3 regions of the Saccharococcus sp. Marseille-Q5394 genome follow, and region 2 is predicted to be linked to each of the others. Evidence: riboswitches for the same ligand, from Rfam matches in the RefSeq annotation. Region 2 holds a riboswitch; each other region holds the start of a gene.
The links. A riboswitch is a leader RNA that binds a small molecule or an ion and turns the genes downstream of it on or off. The one in region 2 is predicted to bind thiamine pyrophosphate.
Positions count from the first base shown of each region.

Region 1: another riboswitch for thiamine pyrophosphate. It lies ahead of thiT (energy-coupled thiamine transporter ThiT); the one in region 2 lies ahead of tenA (thiaminase II).
Region 3: another riboswitch for thiamine pyrophosphate. It lies ahead of OC538_RS15475 (Ykof family thiamine-binding protein); the one in region 2 lies ahead of tenA (thiaminase II).

Region 1 is NZ_CAMPPQ010000002.1:1,008,466-1,014,052, reverse strand. It holds gene OC538_RS15635 (M3 family oligoendopeptidase) at 1-1,298, opposite strand, end outside; gene OC538_RS15630 (tryptophan-rich sensory protein) at 1,459-2,187, shown strand; gene thiT (energy-coupled thiamine transporter ThiT) at 2,227-2,784, opposite strand; TPP riboswitch at 2,970-3,070, opposite strand; gene OC538_RS15620 (DUF4870 domain-containing protein) at 3,162-3,503, shown strand; gene OC538_RS15615 (NUDIX hydrolase) at 3,900-4,316, opposite strand; gene OC538_RS15610 (hypothetical protein) at 4,468-5,007, opposite strand; gene OC538_RS15605 (hypothetical protein) at 5,199-5,587, opposite strand, start outside.
Region 2 is NZ_CAMPPQ010000002.1:631,820-637,406, reverse strand. It holds gene thiE (thiamine phosphate synthase) at 1-567, opposite strand, end outside; gene thiD (bifunctional hydroxymethylpyrimidine kinase/phosphomethylpyrimidine kinase) at 587-1,426, opposite strand; gene thiM (hydroxyethylthiazole kinase) at 1,423-2,229, opposite strand; gene tenA (thiaminase II) at 2,230-2,913, opposite strand; TPP riboswitch at 3,014-3,121, opposite strand; gene OC538_RS17985 (pentapeptide repeat-containing protein) at 3,909-4,334, opposite strand; gene OC538_RS13755 (DsbA family protein) at 5,421-5,587, shown strand, end outside.
Region 3 is NZ_CAMPPQ010000002.1:978,170-983,756, forward strand. It holds gene OC538_RS15465 (YecA family protein) at 60-1,055, shown strand; gene OC538_RS15470 (NUDIX hydrolase) at 1,171-1,653, shown strand; TPP riboswitch at 1,921-2,027, shown strand; gene OC538_RS15475 (Ykof family thiamine-binding protein) at 2,106-2,687, shown strand; gene OC538_RS15480 (ECF transporter S component) at 2,689-3,270, shown strand; gene OC538_RS15485 (ABC transporter ATP-binding protein) at 3,263-4,633, shown strand; gene OC538_RS15490 (energy-coupling factor transporter transmembrane component T family protein) at 4,614-5,369, shown strand; gene OC538_RS15495 (metallophosphoesterase) at 5,486-5,587, shown strand, end outside.

The DNA of each region.
Region 1 (5,587 bases), 380 kb from region 2:
GACTTGACGGCAGCGTCAGCGACGATCATTTCAGCGAAAGTGGAGGCCGTCTCTGCAACTCCCATTGCGTATTGCCGGTTCATATAATGGACTGGTCGCAATGCGTATGAATGGAACGCATGACCCAGTTCATGTGCCAACGTCGCCACATTGGACATGGAGCCGCTATATGTCATGAATATGCGGGATTGTTCTGAAATCGGCATGCCCGTACAGAATCCTCCCGGACGTTTATCCGCCCGGTCTTCCGCTTCGATCCAGCTATCCTCAAATGCTTTCCTCGAAAATGACTCGAGTTCCGGACCGAACTTGCCGAAGTGCTCCAAGATGAATTCAGCGCCTTCTTGGAACGGCATTTCCTTCGTGGATGAAGTGACAGGTGCATCTAAATCATACCAATTCATATTTTCATTTCCCAATAGTTCGGCTTTTCGCTTCAGATATTCTACAAAAGGGGCTTTATTGTCACTGATAGCCCCCCACATTGCGTCAAGCGTCTCTTGGCTCATCCGATTCCGCATGAGAGGCTCTTTCAGAACGGAATCCCAGTCGCGCTTCTTATAGACAGCCAAGCGGAATCCTGCAAGGTGGTTCAATGTTGAGGCAAAGAAATCCTCTTTCGCCCCCCATGCGTCTTCAAGTTTATTAAACGCTTCCTTGCGTACTTCGACATCTGCATGGGAGCTCAAATTATTCGCCTGGCCAACGGAAAGCTTCTTCTCTTCCCCATCAATTGTCATTTCAATCGTAATGTCCCCGACAAGCCGATCATATAATTGGCCCCACCCTTGGTACCCATCGACACTTAGTGCAGTGATAAGGTTTTCTTCCTCCTCGGACAGTTTCAATTGAACTTCTTCGCGCCATTCTTGTAGAATAAAATCGAATTGGGATAGTTGCTCGGTCGCCAACAAGTCTTTCCAAACAGTTTCTTTAGTCTTAGCAATTGCTAGTTTGATCTTCAAAATGGCTGGCTGGAACCTCGCTCCTAACGAGGAAACTTCAGCTTGGAGAAGAAGCGCTTTTTTATCTTTCGTATTCGCGGCGATGAAACATCCAATGACCGCTCCCGCTTCCCTAAGATTCTTCGCAGTGTTTTTGATTTCATCAATTACATGAAGAATTTGATCCGCATCTTCCACGGTTGTAGGTGTTTGCGTGGCAATTGCAAGGTTTTCCAATGCACCGATTTGCTCTTTTACCGTATCAAGGTGAGTACGAAGCTGCTCCGAACCGCTGCCGCCTTTGAAAAATACATCTAAATCCCATACTTGTGAATATGTTTTTGTCGTAGTCAATTATAGTCCCCCTAATCATTCGGAAAATTGTAATTAAATCATGTTTTTATTATACCATGAATCTTCGGCATTCGAAATAATGGATTTGTGACGGAAACTTCATACTTTCCTTCGCACAGTCCCCCATTCCTATGTATACTGTTCTGAGGGAGGATGTACTATGTCTAGAATACTTCTTATGACCCTGTCGCTATGTACAGTCATACTATTGAATATAACCGCAAGCTTTTACTCACTGAATGGAAACACAACAAGCGATATAACAAATCGGCTGCCGTTGCTTTTCATTCCGGCAGACTATGTATTGATCATCTGTTGGTTGCTCTATATCATGCTTTTTTTCTGGATTTTCAATTTCAAAAAGACTTGCCACGAGATGAGCTCCGCACATCGAAACCGCTTCACTTACCTTTTCGTATTAAGTTGTCTTCTCCATATTGCTTGGATTGTCCTTTGGCACTTCGGATTGTTCACCGGAACCGTCATTACGAAAATAGTTCTTCTCATTGTGTTGCTCACTTTATATGGTACCTTCCCGAAACGGGAAAACCGATTGCTTGGCAGAGTGCCATTTAGCCTGCTCACTGGGTGGATTTTCATTACGACCATCTCGAACTTCAGTTATCTTCTAATGATCCATGGTTGGACTGGGTTCGGGTTAAGTGATCCTTTATGGGCCGTCATCTTTTTAACGATTTCCACGGCTTTCGCTTTACATTTTATGTACCACTACAAGGATTATGTGATGAATCTCGTTTTTGTTTGGGCGTTTATCGGCATTGCCGTTAAAAACGGGACGGAGGAGCTGTTCATATCCGCAGCTGCCATCTTTTTATCAGCAGTCATCATAGCATGCATCTTCCTGTTTTCAGGCAGACGTACGCATTAAAAAATAGCAGGAGCATGATGACACATACCCCTGCTATTTTTATGTTCTTTGAATAAGTCTAGGCGCGGATGTGAAAAGAACAACTGCTACGATTGCACACAATATGATGGATGGAATCATATAGGATCCATTGTATACCAAGGAGTACAACCAAGCCGGCTGGTCTCCGGCATATTCAGCGAAAAACACCATACCGCCAATAAAGTGGGCCAAGTACCGAAGAAGGCCGCCCAACACCGTCCCGACAATTATTGCTGCAGCCATCGAGCCTTTGCGTCCAGCCGCTTTGCTATTAATCAGCCATCTGAGTGTGGACGCCGCCAATCCAACAACCGTGTATGCGACAAAATAATCTAAAGCGCCTTGCACGGGGTGGATGATATAGCCCCCTATAACAGCTTGCAGGAGACCCGATATCAATCCGGTCAATAAACCGCCAGAAACTCCCCATCGATATGCCATCAAGATGATCGGCAACATTGATAAGGTGACGGACCCGCCTTGAGGCATTTTAAATAGCGTCAAGTTATCCAATACAAACGATAAAGCTCCTAGAATGGCAACCTCCAACATTAACTGAAGTCTTTTGCGATCCAATTGTAATTCCCCCTTTTTTAGTCGGAGGGATACGGAATGAAAAAGCGTTTTTTCTGCCTCGACCGGGTATCACATATATGGATACGTTTGAAACATGCCCATCATGGTTACGGTTACTAAACAGCTTTAAAACTTTTTCGCAACAAAAAAACGACATCCCGGATAGAACCGAGACATCGATCGTTGTCAGTTTCCATCCACATCCCTACGCAAGTATGAACTTACAGGTTCGAAGGGTTAGGACGAATATCCAATCTCAGCCTTATAGGCACCCCTTGTGGTCATGTAATTCAATTGTCGTATACATTGTATATGTTACAGTACTTATAAGCAAGATGAATTGTAAACTACTTATTAGAATTGCGGGAGGTAAGCCTATGACCAATAATAAACTATTATCAGCCCTCTGTTATTTCAGCATCTTCTTTTCACCGCTTCTCTTGCCTGCAATCGTCTTTTTTGTCACGGATGATCATGACGTGAAAGGGCATGCGAAACGTTCGCTTATCTCGCATCTTATTCCAGTCGTGCTCCTTATTGCCGGCTTCATCCTGTTTACGTTTTCGATGATTTCCTATGAATCGAGGATGTACACAATGTTGACAGGGCAATTCGACTTTTGGGGACTGGCCCCTTTCCTGTTCATGCTCATCTACGGACTGCTGTTTGTTATCGTCGTCATCTGGAATGTCTACCACGGCGTGAAAGTATTGAAATGATAGGGAAGGAAGGCATAGTGAGTGAAATATGTTAGGGTAGATAGTAAATGTTCTAACCCACTACAAATATAATTGATTTCCGTTCCGATCGGACGCTTTCCGCGGGCACGGCTTCAGCCAATCGAACAGCGAAGGGTTCGATTTGCCGTATTTCTGCGCTTTTTGCAGAAATTAAGGCATCCTGCTCCCTCAGGGTCGAAAAAACATTGCTCGCAAACGCCGTTCTTCGTAACGGCGTTCGCTGGGGTCGCCGATCTCCACTCCAATCAATTGGAGTATATCTTAAATTTTTAGCTGCATGGCAACAGTAAAGACATGAAAAGGTAATTCTTATTGCAGGCTCTGTTAAGAGGCATTATTGATTACTATTGAAAAAGGACATGTTTAGGGTCCTTTTTATTCGAACGCGACCGATTGTTCAAGATGTTTATATTGTTCTAGTAGTAACTCTAAATCTTCGGGATAGACGTGGTTAATAGTTTTTATATCAGACAAGGATTTCCAATCGGCTTCGACAATAATTTGATCAGGATCATTAATTCCACTGCTGTCGCCGATCTTTTCCACCCTGAAATAATATGTCTTTACTTTTATATTTTTAATGGTTGTTTCTTTAACTTTTAATTTTTTGATGACTTTCACGTCATATCCCGTTTCTTCTTTAATCTCCCGAATGCAACATTCCTCTGGACTTTCGCCTTCTTCAATACCACCAGAAGGTACCGCCCATCTCTCTGACCCAAAACTTTTGACCATTAGTATTTCCTTATGTTCATTGATACAAATACCTGCTGAACCTGACCAGCTTTTCATTGTTATAGTACCCCTTCTCACAAAGCTTTTATTAAACTGCATGGCCTGATTGTTGAACACACGGTAAACAACACCTGCAACTAACCTGCAACTTTATGTAAACAAGAAATAGAACCCTCAAAGCAGTTCAATCTTCAAGTAACCGATTCTATTAAAGATGTAGTTCCTCAATTGTCATAAAAATTCTTGCATACAATGCTTTTATATGTTCATCATTATTTTCATTGTTATATAAACCAAATCCCCAACTTTTTACGACCTCTTCATCTTCTTCTTGTATCGTCAGAACGCCAACAGCATAGCTTTTCCCCGAAGTCCACTCCCAACCGGAATCATATTCTACGTCCTTCACCGTAAAAGGAATATGGCTGTTAGCTGAAATGAAAAAGAATGGAATGGTTGACTGTAAGTACAAATCTGCATACTGGCTTTCTGAAGCTTCGACAAGCTTTTCTTCCGTAATAATGACGGCATTATAAGAACTGATTGATTCACTAGTTAATTCGTCGAAGGAAACTTGATCAAACTTTATTTGCTCTTCTTCCACTTCTGGCGGTTCTCCAACTACTGCTATTCTCATTGGTTTGCCTTCATACAATTTGAATTCAGGTTTTGGATTACAAGCTGTTAGTGCTAGTAGTAAGAATATAAATATGAATATAAAACATCTCATCCCTTTTGATCTTTTCATATGCATCCCCTTCTAATTAACTATCAACATAATATTCCATACCAGGAAGGTTTGAATGAAAAATGTAGTACCACATCCCAGGACAATTCCTAATTTCACGGTTGGCTGGTACCTCATTTTATTCATACAATTCATTGTCTTGACATTTATACTTTTTCTTCAATTAACCTGCAGCGTTAGTTGAAAATCGATTAACGACTTAATCCATTTACCGCATTTTGTATCTCACTGTCTATTTCACTATTTAGATCTTTTTCATACACGTAAAACAGCATCACATTATTCACCTCATACACTTTATATCCGACCGTATTCATACTAGCTGTTTTTTCACGCCAATCTTCCCAACCCTTTTCTCGTTCGTTATTTGAATCATAGATATAAACTAAAAGCTTTTTCCTATCTATATCATAAGCAGAAGGTCTAATTCCATTAAGTTTCATTCCAAAAATATGGTCCTTATTTACTTTGCTATTTATTAGTGACAATTGCTGTTCTTCAAATGAAGAGAGCACTTCTTCCAGTGTAATTCCATGGGGATCATTTGCTTGGCATGCGGTTAATAAGAAGACCAGTAATA
Region 2 (5,587 bases):
CGCCATTTCAGGGTCAGCAGATGAAGCAATCGCTGAAATGACGGATATTCCGCTCGCTCCCGCCCGGAAGACCGGTTCAGCATTCTCTGCCGTAATGCCTCCGATTCCGACAATCGGCAAGCTAGGATACACCCCCGCGACTTCCTCGATCATCGCTGTACCCGCAACCGGCTTCGCATCAACTTTCGTTATCGTCGGATAGACTGGCCCCATGCCGACATAATCCGCCCCATCCGCAATTGCCTGATTCGCTTCATCTACTGTATGAACGGAAATACCCAAGATCTTTTCAGATCCAATTCTTTTTCGGACGAATCGCGCCTCAACATCGTCCTGGCCGACATGGACGCCGTCCGCGTCAATCTCAACAACAAGATCCACATCATCATTAACGATGAACGGCACTCCATATTGCGCACACAATCGTTGACAGCTCTCTGCAAATGCTTTCTTTTCAATCCCGACGAGTGCACGCGCCCCCTTCTCTCTCAGCTGGAAGCAAGTGATCCCGCCTTTTAAGGCATCTTCCAAAACAGATAGCGGCTTCTCAGCATTTATCGATCCCATAATGAAATAAAGCGTAACGTCAACGTTTTCCAATCAATTCAACATCCTTCCGTTCCACAATGCCCCGATCACGAAATGCCGCATGGTTTGTCGGCCCGTGTCCATTCCCAAGGTAAAGCCCATCTTCAATCGCCGCATGGATAAAGTGTTTTGCGGTAACGACTGCGTCACGCATCGGTGCACCTTTCGCAAGCTCTGCTGTAACAGCAGCGGCGAACGTACAGCCCGTGCCATGCGTGTCTTTCGTTTTGATCCGCTTGCTTCTCATTAGAAAGCACTCGCCATCCGCCGACATGAATAAATCCTCCGCGTCACGGGTATCCATCCGATGCCCCCCTTTCAGCAGAACGGCCCCGGCCCCCATCCGAAGCAATTGATTCGCGGCATTCTCCATATCGTGCATTGACACAATCGTCATTCCCGTCAGCACTTCCGCTTCAGGTATATTGGGCGTCAGAAGGGTCGCCGTCGGAATGAGGCGCTCCTTCAAAGCTGCAATCGCTGCCTCCTGAAGAAGCGAAGCGCCGCCTTTCGCAATCATGACGGGATCAATGACTAAAGGGATCCTTTCATATTGGCTCAATGTATCCGCGACTGCCTCGATAATTTCACCTGAAAACAGCATTCCCGTTTTAGCAGCACCAACTGTGAAATCATTCAGCACTGCATCAATCTGCGCGATGACGATGTCCGTCTCAATCGGTTGAACTGCATGAACGCCAAGCGTATTCTGTGCAGTTACTGCCGTCAATACGGATGTTCCGAACGTGCCAAGCTCCTGGAATGTTTTCAGATCGGCTTGGATCCCTGCCCCGCCGCCACTATCCGAACCTGCAATCGTCAGAGCAACTGAAGTCATTTCACAACCCCCTCTTCAACAATGAATCGGTCGGCATCGATTGCTTCATCGCCCAATTGGTGTAAAGCATTCAGGAAATAAACCGCAAAATCCCCCGGACCCGAAGCTAGTTCAGCCGCTAATTCACCCGCTCTTTTGTAAAAGGCGAGACTGTAAGCAACCGCGTCAATCGGCGAATGTTTACCGACGGACAGGAATGCGGCGGAAACCGCGCTTAACAGGCAGCCCATACCTGTAATTTTACTCATGAGCGGATGCCCTCCTGTGATCCGGATGAGCTTTTCACCATCTGTCACGATGTCGGTCTCGCCGGTAACAGCGACGAGGCAACGGTGGCGGCGAGCCACATCTTTCGCCGCCTCCTCAATATTTGCCGATCCGTCTCCTGCATCGACACCTTTCACTTCCCATTCAACACCCGCAATGGATGCAATTTCACCGGCATTTCCGCGGATAAGCGTAATATCCAATTCCTTCAGAAGTGTAGCGACCGTCTGTTTTCGGAAAGCGGTTGCCCCAGCTCCCACCGGATCCAATACGAGTGGCCGCCCTTTAATAGAAGAAACTTTTCCAGCAGCAATCATTGATTCAACAGCCGAAGGATCTAGCGTCCCGATGTTGAGCAACGTACAGGAGGAAACGGAGGATACATCCGCCGCCTCCTCGATTGCTTCCGCCATGATCGGAGAAGCGCCCAATGCCAGCAGGCCATTCGCTTGAAAGTTTGCAACGACCATATTCGTGATGCAATGAACTAACGGGTTTTGCGTACGCAGTTCTTTCAGCAATGAAAATTGAGCCATTTATACATGCACCCCTTTTGTTTCAAGAGACCATGATTGCTTTGTCCAAGCCATTTCCCAAAACTGCAATTCATAGTGGACGCTTTTAATGAAATGAGCTTTTAATTGTCCGCGTCTTTTATCCGAAAGATCTTCCGTCAATTTATTCAAACGGTCGATCTGTTCACGGGTTGCCTGTTCGAACCATTCAGAACTGTACGTGGCAATCCATTTGTCATAAATCGGGTGGTCCGGTTTCGCGTCCTTCAGCCGCTCGCCGATTTCGTAATACAACCAATAACATGGAAGCAATGCGGACAACGTCGTGGCCAAGTCACCTTCCAACGCCGCCCGGTATAAATGCGAAGTGTACGCATACGCTGTCGGCGCCGGCTCAAAGTTTTCAATGTCCTCATCCGTAACTCCCAACAAGCCAAAGAAACCTTCATGCAATGAAATCTCTGCCCCGCATGTTCCATCCGCATGTTGTGCAAACCGTTGCACCGTCAATAAATCCGTTGCCTGCACTGCTGCCATTGCATGCACTTTCGCAAAGTGCTTCAAATAGTACGAGTCTTGCAGGACATACTGTTTGAACACATCCTCTGGCAAAGTCCCTTCAGCAAGCGCTGCGATGAACGGATGATGGAAGCTTGCCTCCCAAACATCGTCACATTCCTTCCGTACCTCTTCACAAAACGTCATTCCAACCACTCCTTTAAAGTTTTGGAAAACCAAAAAAGCCGCTTCACTCAACACAATCGTTGAAGAAGCGGCTCGCATATCGGCGTAAGATAACCTTTGGAAGACGTGCGACCCACTTCCCTACGCTGGTATGAGCCAGATCAGGTTCGAAGGGTCCGCGTATCGATACACGTCTCAGTCTTTCACAAAGACTCCCCCAGTGGTTAACTCTTTTCAGTTTTCTACTACACTATAACATAGATTACTAGTCATGCAAGGTCTATGTAATATTTGGTAACATATAACGTTAGACCATTCAGACCATTCATTCTACATGTTAATAAAGTAACGGGACATATAAGGTGAGCATAATTTATGCATTTTACTAACTGGAATAAAATGTCTTACAAGGGACAAATCGATTAGTTTTTACCCTCTTTTTAGTCTTTCTTACGCTTTTTTATTATTACAAAGGTTAATATTTCCATGAATACTTGTTAATTGGTTGTCACACTACTGTTATTTACTTTTGTTATTGTTGGTAATGTGCAGATGGGGCACTGCAACCTATCCGAGTGAAACTATTGCAAGGATAATAAAAAACGCTCCAACATCTTGAGAAGGAGGCGGATGTACATAACAACTTACTAAACTGAGTGTTATTTTTCGCTTCATGATCTGGTAGTCGAGTTAAAAAAAAACAAAAAAGGGAGTTTGATCATTCTTGGTTAACGAAACGAATCGTAATGAGAAGAACACGAAAAAGAAAATTTTGCCGTTTGTCATGTCGACGTCAATGCTAACTGCAGCTATTTTTGGAGCTGGCGGTTCAGCTTTAGCAGCTGAAAATGGTGAAAAAGAGTTCAAAAACCACGGTGAAAAAGTTTCCTATTATGCAACAAGCATTCCGGGTTCACCTGAAAAAGGGAAATTCATGCGTACGATTGCAAATAAAAACTTCGTAGCTGCAGAGCCGGGTGAAGATGATACAACAGATGAAGATGACACAGACGCACCTAATAACGATGACGAAGATACAGATGTACCTGTAGATGAAGAAGGTACAGACACACCAGCTGATGAAGAGGAAGTTGATGAAACTCCAGCTGACGAAGAAGTAGTTGAAGAAACTCCAGTTGACGAAGAAGTTGAGGAAACACCAGTTGACGAAGAAGAAGTTGACGAAACTCCAGCTGACGAAGAAGAAGTTGACGAAACTCCAGTTGACGAAGAGGAAGTTGAGGAAACACCAGTTGACGAAGAAGAAGTTGACGAAACTCCAGTTGACGAAGAAGAAGTTGACGAAACTCCAGCTGACGAAGAAGAAGTTGAAGAAACTCCAGCTGACGAAGAAGAAGTTGAAGAAACTCCAGTTGACGAAGATGTAGAAGTACCTGCTGAAGAAGACGAAGCTGTCGACGGAGATCAAGCTGTAGAGTCACCGGTTGACGAAGAAGATTCTAATGAAGCACCTGTAAATGAAGAAGATGCAACAGACGCACCTGCTGAAGAAGATGCTGAAGTAGATGCTGAAGAAACAGAAAAGCCAGCTGACGAGAATATCACTGAAGATACGTCGTCAACTGACCAAGCCGATTCAATTATAACAGATGACCAAATTAATGAGTACAAATCTATCTTACAAAATTATGTAAGTTTGATTGAGTACTATAACCTTGCAATCCAAGATCACCTCGGAATTGTCTTGCCAGGTGAAGAGGCAGAAGAAGTACCTGCTGAAGGTGACGACGCTGTTGAAGGCGACGACGCTGTTGAAGGCGATGACGTTGTTGAAGGCGAAGACGCTGTTGAAGGCGACGATGCTGTTGAAGGTGACGACGCTGTTGAAGGCGACGACGCTGTTGAAGGCGACGATGCTGTTGAAGGCGACGACGCTGTTGAAGGTGACGATGCTGTTGAAGGCGACGACGCTGTTGAAGGTGACGATGCTGTTGAAGGCGACGATGCTGTTGAAGGCGACGATGCTGTTGAAGGCGACGACGCTGTTGAAGGTGACGACGCTGTTGAAGGCGACGACGCTGTTGAAGGCGACGACGCTGTTGAAGGTGACGACGCTGTTGAAGGCGATGACGCTGTTGAAGGCGACGACGCTGTTGAAGGCGATGACGCTGTTGAAGGCGACGACGTTGCAGAAGTACCTGCTGAAGTTGAGGATGTAACAGAAGAAACTGCTACTGACGAAGAAACTGCTGAGGAGCCAGCTGTAGAAGCTGTTCAAACTGTTCAAACAACAGTTTGGGACAAGCTTGTCGGATATTACAACCAAGTTGCTGCAGCTTACAGCTCATTCTTCGGATTGCTCAAAAAATAAGATAGCAACAACAATTTAAAGCATTGCATCCCATAACAGGAAATGTTAGTATTCCCTGTCTGAACCAAAGCCCTTGTCAACTCCATTCGGAGTTTTCAAGGGCTTTATTCATGTGCAAGCCCCACTCGGACAAAGCCATATATCTTTATGTTAAGCTGAACTTGTATACCCCGTAGGGAATAAGGAGGTCGTAACGATGACAGTGAAAATAAAGGTATATTCCGATTATGTATGTCCATTTTGTCTTCTCGCGGAAAAACCGTTACTAGAAGCAATCCAAGGAAAAGACGTGGAAGTTGAGTGGATGCCGTTTGAGTTGCGTCCATATCCAAATGAAACGTTAAAGCCCGAGGATCATTATTT
Region 3 (5,587 bases), 350 kb from region 2:
AAACGCCAGAAAAATGGTAAACTGGATAGGTTCTACTTTTATGAAGGAAGTGTTTTGAAATGATCGGACGTAATGATCCTTGTCTTTGTGGCAGCGGGAAGAAATATAAGAAATGTTGTCAGTCGAAAAATGCAGTTTCCATTGAAACTGTTCAACAAGATGAACTGGAACGTGCATTGCAGACTTTCTACGACGAGTATCCAGAGCGGAAGGATATCCCTGAATATTTGAAGCTGGCGAATGAATGGAAACAGTCGTTAGGCACTTACATGCCCGAAGAAATGATTGAGGCGATTGCGATGGATGAGTTCTTTTTCAACCATCGATCTGATATTTGGTTAGGGTATTTGGACAAACAGAAGAAAAAGCTATTGCGGCCATCTGTATTACGAGTGGTTGAGACGTGGCAAAACCCGCGATCGTTCATCGGGGAAGTTATCGAAGTGGATGATACATATATAACGGTACAAATGATTTTTAATGATGAAATAATCAAGCTTCGCAGGGAGAGTGAAAAGCCGGTACCTGTTGGGGTCCACTTGTTCTGCTTCGTGTTGCCTGACGGTACGGATGATAAAAATCACTATTTGGCTGTATCAAGCTTACTCTTTTTCCCAACGGACCATACGAATGCAATTCAGGAATTCGCAAAAAGGTTTTCATCTGAAGAAGCACTTTCGGTTTCAACTTTCCTGAAAGAAAATGCATTGGATTTCTGGAAATGCCTTGGTGACGATGGGTATGAAGGCGGCGAATTCACCAATTTCGAAGCTGGCGTTCTGTTATCTGCAATTGAATTTTTGGAAAAGCACAATCGAGACCCGAAAGAGCTGCTAGATGTAGTTGAAGACTTTTTAGTGGAGCAGCAGCCCAATGCACGGAAGGAAATGGCGATTGCCGCAGGCGCAATTCGTTTCGGACAAGATAATTCATTTTTTGAACCGATTTCCATGCCATTGAAGGAAATCGCTGAATGGTTTGAAGTTTCTCCTTCATCCATGAATAAATACTCCAAAGACCTCGAGGCTTATTACACAGCCAAAGTTACAAATTGAATAGAGCTATTGTCCATCTGTTGCTTGTTTAAGCGGCAGGTGGATTTCTTAACTCTATCTTTATTATCGGAATATTGGTAGAATTTATTCATTCAATGAAAAGGGGATGGGAAAAATGGCATGGCCGACGCATATTGTAGCTTGTGGAGGGCTTGTTGAAGACAGGGAAGGCAACATGTTAATCGTGAAAACTGAACACGGCGGATGGGTATTTCCAGGTGGGCAGGTTGAAGTCGGGGAGAATTTGATGGATGGCGTAATCCGGGAAGTGAAAGAGGAGAGCGGCATCGATGTGGAAGTGAGCCACTTGATTGGCGTGTATACAAATTCAGCCATTTATAAATGGTATGACGGAGTGACCGACGTCCCGACAAAAATAATGTTCGACTTTGCCTGCAAGCCGGTTGGCGGAGAGCTTTGCACATCGGACGAGACGTCGGATTGCAAGTGGGTTCCTAAGGATGAAGTGCTTGCGTATATTACGCAGCCCGCAATCCGAGCCCGTATTGATGAGTATTTTAAGTTTGACGGGAATGTGGAGTATCAAGAATATGTCACACATCCTGGATTTGACGTGAAAATGAGCAGGAAGATGTAGGGTGAAAACTCCATGCTAGTGCAGTTATGCGTGATTACTGCGATTTATGAGCTTTTAATCATGTTTATGCGTGCATTCATGGATTTATGCGTGAATCCTCGAGTTTATGCGCAATTACGTGACTTTATGCGTGAATGGAAGATTTTATGCGCATCTGCAAGAATGGCACTCTACACTATAGACGAAAGTACGAGTTTGCCAGATTTCATTTACAAGTAAAAATTCTTCGTCTATACTAATGGCAACATAAAAACCAACTACATACCGATTCTGCACTAGGGGTGCCCACTATTGGCTGAGATGCGAGCAAGAGCTCCGATCCCTTACGACCCGATCAGGATAATACCTGCGTGGGGAAGTGTAGTGGCTTTCCGATTGTTTCATATTGGAGAAGTGCTACATCTTCCGGGATGTAGTTTTTTTTATGAAAATTTTTCGGGAGGTCGAAGGAAATGGAATGTGGATTAAGTCCAATCGTCGGATTTCGTTTTTCGTTATATCCGATGGCAGATGATTTTGTAAGTGTAATTAAAGGAGCGCTTGAATTAACAGATACGTCGAATGTTTGGATGCATACAGACGATGTCTCTACCGTCATTCGCGGCAAGCAGATTCATGTCTTTAACGTTGCGAAGGCGATTGCGTTGCATGCCGCGAAAACCGGCAAGCATATTGCATTGTCCGGGACGTTTTCGGCAGGGTGCCCGGGTGATACGGCGGGCGACGCGTATTTGGAAAAAGGCGAGAACATCGCGAATACAGATGCTACGAAGCAATATGTGTCATCTCAATTTGCGCTGTATCCGATGAATAATCCGTCGTATATGGACATCATTTATCGCGAAGTGGATAGGGCGAAGGAGCAGGGTGTCTTTAATGAATCGATGCATTATGCGAGCGGCATCCATGGGGATATCCATGATGTGTTTGCATTTTATGAAGAGGCTTTCAGCAATGTGCGTTCTGAAGAGCACAAGCATCTGGTCATGACGGTTTCGATGAGCATCAACAGTCCGTCGCACGGAGGACTGTAACATGCTTAAGTCGTGGAAGTTGAAAGAGGTTGTCCTCATGTCGCTGTTTTCTGTCGTGTTCGGGATTGTCTATTTGTTGTTTTTGCACGTAGGGAATATTTGGGCCGGGTTCATAGGCCCAATCGCTTATGAATGGATTTTTGGCATTTGGTTCATCGTGTCGATCATTTGCATGTATATTATCCGGAAACCTGGGGCTGCGGTCATTTCGGAAACGATTGCAGCTGCCATCGAGGTGCTATTAGGAAATGCGGTCGGTCCGCGTTTGATTCTCGCAGGTATTATTCAAGGGCTAGGGGCCGAGGCGGCTTTCGCCGCAACGCGCTATCGGCGATTTGATATATGGGTGCTAATGCTGGCGGGTGTCGGCGCCTCGGTATTCAGCTTCATTTATGGTTATTTCCTAGGTGGATTCACGGTGTTCAGCACAGGTTATGTGCTGCTCATGCTCGGTATCCGGATTGCCAGCGGCGCGGTCATAGCGGGCATTGGGGGCAAGGCGGTCGTCGATGGACTGCTCGCTACGGGATCACTCCGAGGCTATCCGATTACGCGTGCGAAAAAAGGTGAGGCGCGTGCGTGAAGTGATCCGGTTCGATAATGTAAGTTTCCGTTATCCCGACGAGGAGGAATGGATTCTTGAAGATCTTTCATTCTCCGTGGCAAGAGGGGAAAGGGTTGTCATAACGGGGCCCAGCGGGAGCGGAAAAACGACATTGCTTTATTTATGCAACCGGCTGTACCCGGAAAACTGCGATGGCATCGTAAAGGGTTCCGTTACTTTATTTGATAAAGAAAGCCAGAACTATTCGCCGGGTGAAGTGAATCACCGGATTGCGACCGTTTTCCAAGATCCGGATGCACAGTTCTGCATGATGACGGTCGAAGAGGAGCTTGCCTTCACGCTTGAAAACTTGAATGTGGAGCGGGAGGAAATGGATGGACGGATTAAAGACGTATTGGATTTGACAGGATTGACCAAGTTCCGTCATTCCGTCATCCAACAGCTATCCGGAGGGCAAAAGCAGCGGATTGCGACAGCATGTGCATTGATCATGGAGCCGGAAATCCTACTGCTCGATGAACCGATCTCCCATTTAGATCCGTATACCGCAAAGCAGTTCATTAGTTGGCTGGATGAGCTTCAACAGGAACAGTCTCTGACAATCTTGGCGATTGAGCATCGGCTCGATTTATGGGGAGGTTTTTTCGATCGTGAAATTCAGCTGGAGCGAATAAATGACGTGAATCCAATGAGCAAAAGGATCAGCAGCAAACAGGAAGGTCAGTCATTGGAAGTGGCAAACGTCGGCACGGAGTCATTTCTAAAAGACGTTTCATTCTCATTGAACCGGGGAGAAGTTACAATTCTGGCCGGACCGAATGGGAGCGGCAAATCGACGTTGCTGAAAGCATTATGCAATTTGATTCCTGCAAGTGGAACTGTGCGCCCTTCACATTTAGGATATGTCCCTCAATCACCGGAATTCTTATTCGTTACGAAAACGGTACGGGATGAGATTGCTTTCGGCGGCGGGGCGGATGCAGAAGAATTGCTATCTCGTTTGCACTTGGCGGCGGTTGCAGAGGCCCATCCGTTTGCCGTGAGCCATGGACAGAAGAGACGAGTGGCGATCGCTGCAATGCTGTGCGATGGCAGGGAAATCATTTTGATGGATGAACCGACATCGGGGCAAGACGCCGCATCCATGGTGGAGCTGTTCGGGTTGATTGACGAGCGGGCAAGGGAAGGGACGACCTTCCTGATTGTCACACATGATATGGAGTTTGCGTTTCATGTGGCGGATTCGGCTTTATTAATGCAAGATGGTGCTTTGACTGGGAAGTTTGATGCTGCTCTAGTATGGCGTGATGAAGAGCTGCTGGCGGACCATCATCTGCTTCAGCCAAAGGGGTGGGTGGAACATGAAGTCTGCTTTGCATAATATGAATCCTGCTGCAAAGTTCATTGTCGTCACGATTTGCATGTTGACGATGGCATTCTTCTTCAATCCATGGACGCCCTTGCTCATGTGGATCGGAGTGCTGCTCATCCAGCTGTTGTTCAGCAGGATTGATTGGAAGCTATGGATTCTGCTCATGATTCCCTTTCTCATCATGGCGTTCGGGTATTTTTGGACGACACTCGTCTTTGCAGAAGACAAGTCAGGGCCTGTCGTTCTATCGATTTGGTCGATTAACATCACGGAAGTCCAGTTGAATCACGCATTGTCATTAAGTTTTCGTGTCTTGGCGTTCTCTGGCTTATCACTATTATTCGCATTGACGACAAATCCCGTTTCATTCATTTTAAGTCTCATGCAGCAAATGAAGCTGTCGCCGAAAATTGCGTATAGCATATTGGTTGGGTATCAGTTTTTACCTGTCTTGAAGGATGAGTTTGTTCAGATCCAGCAAGCCCATCGTCTCCGAGGAGCGATGCAAGAGGAAAATGCACTCCGCCGACTGTTGCATATGCGGAAAATCCTTCTACCGATGCTGGCGGGGGCTGTCCGGAAAGCGGAAAGGGCCGCATTTGCAATGGAGGCAAGAGGCTTTACAGGTGAGAAAAGGAACAGCTTTTACAAAGTCGTCCGTGTCGGCAAGGTGGACGGGTATATGGTTAGCCTCTTCATGCTGCTCCTCGTTCTAAGCTGTACAAGTGTTTTGTATATCAATTAGCGTTGAGGGTCCCATTTGGAGTGGGACCCTTTTGCCGATTACTTCCATATGGTATAGTCGTTTGTAGAGAATAAAGATGATTCAGAAACCGGTTTTGGTAAAGGGGAAATGAAGTCATGATTGATGTAAGGGAATTGAAATTGGAGAAAGATAGACGTGTGATTATCACGTCGGATATTCATGCAAACTTACCGCTGTTTCAAGAATTGCTTGAGAAA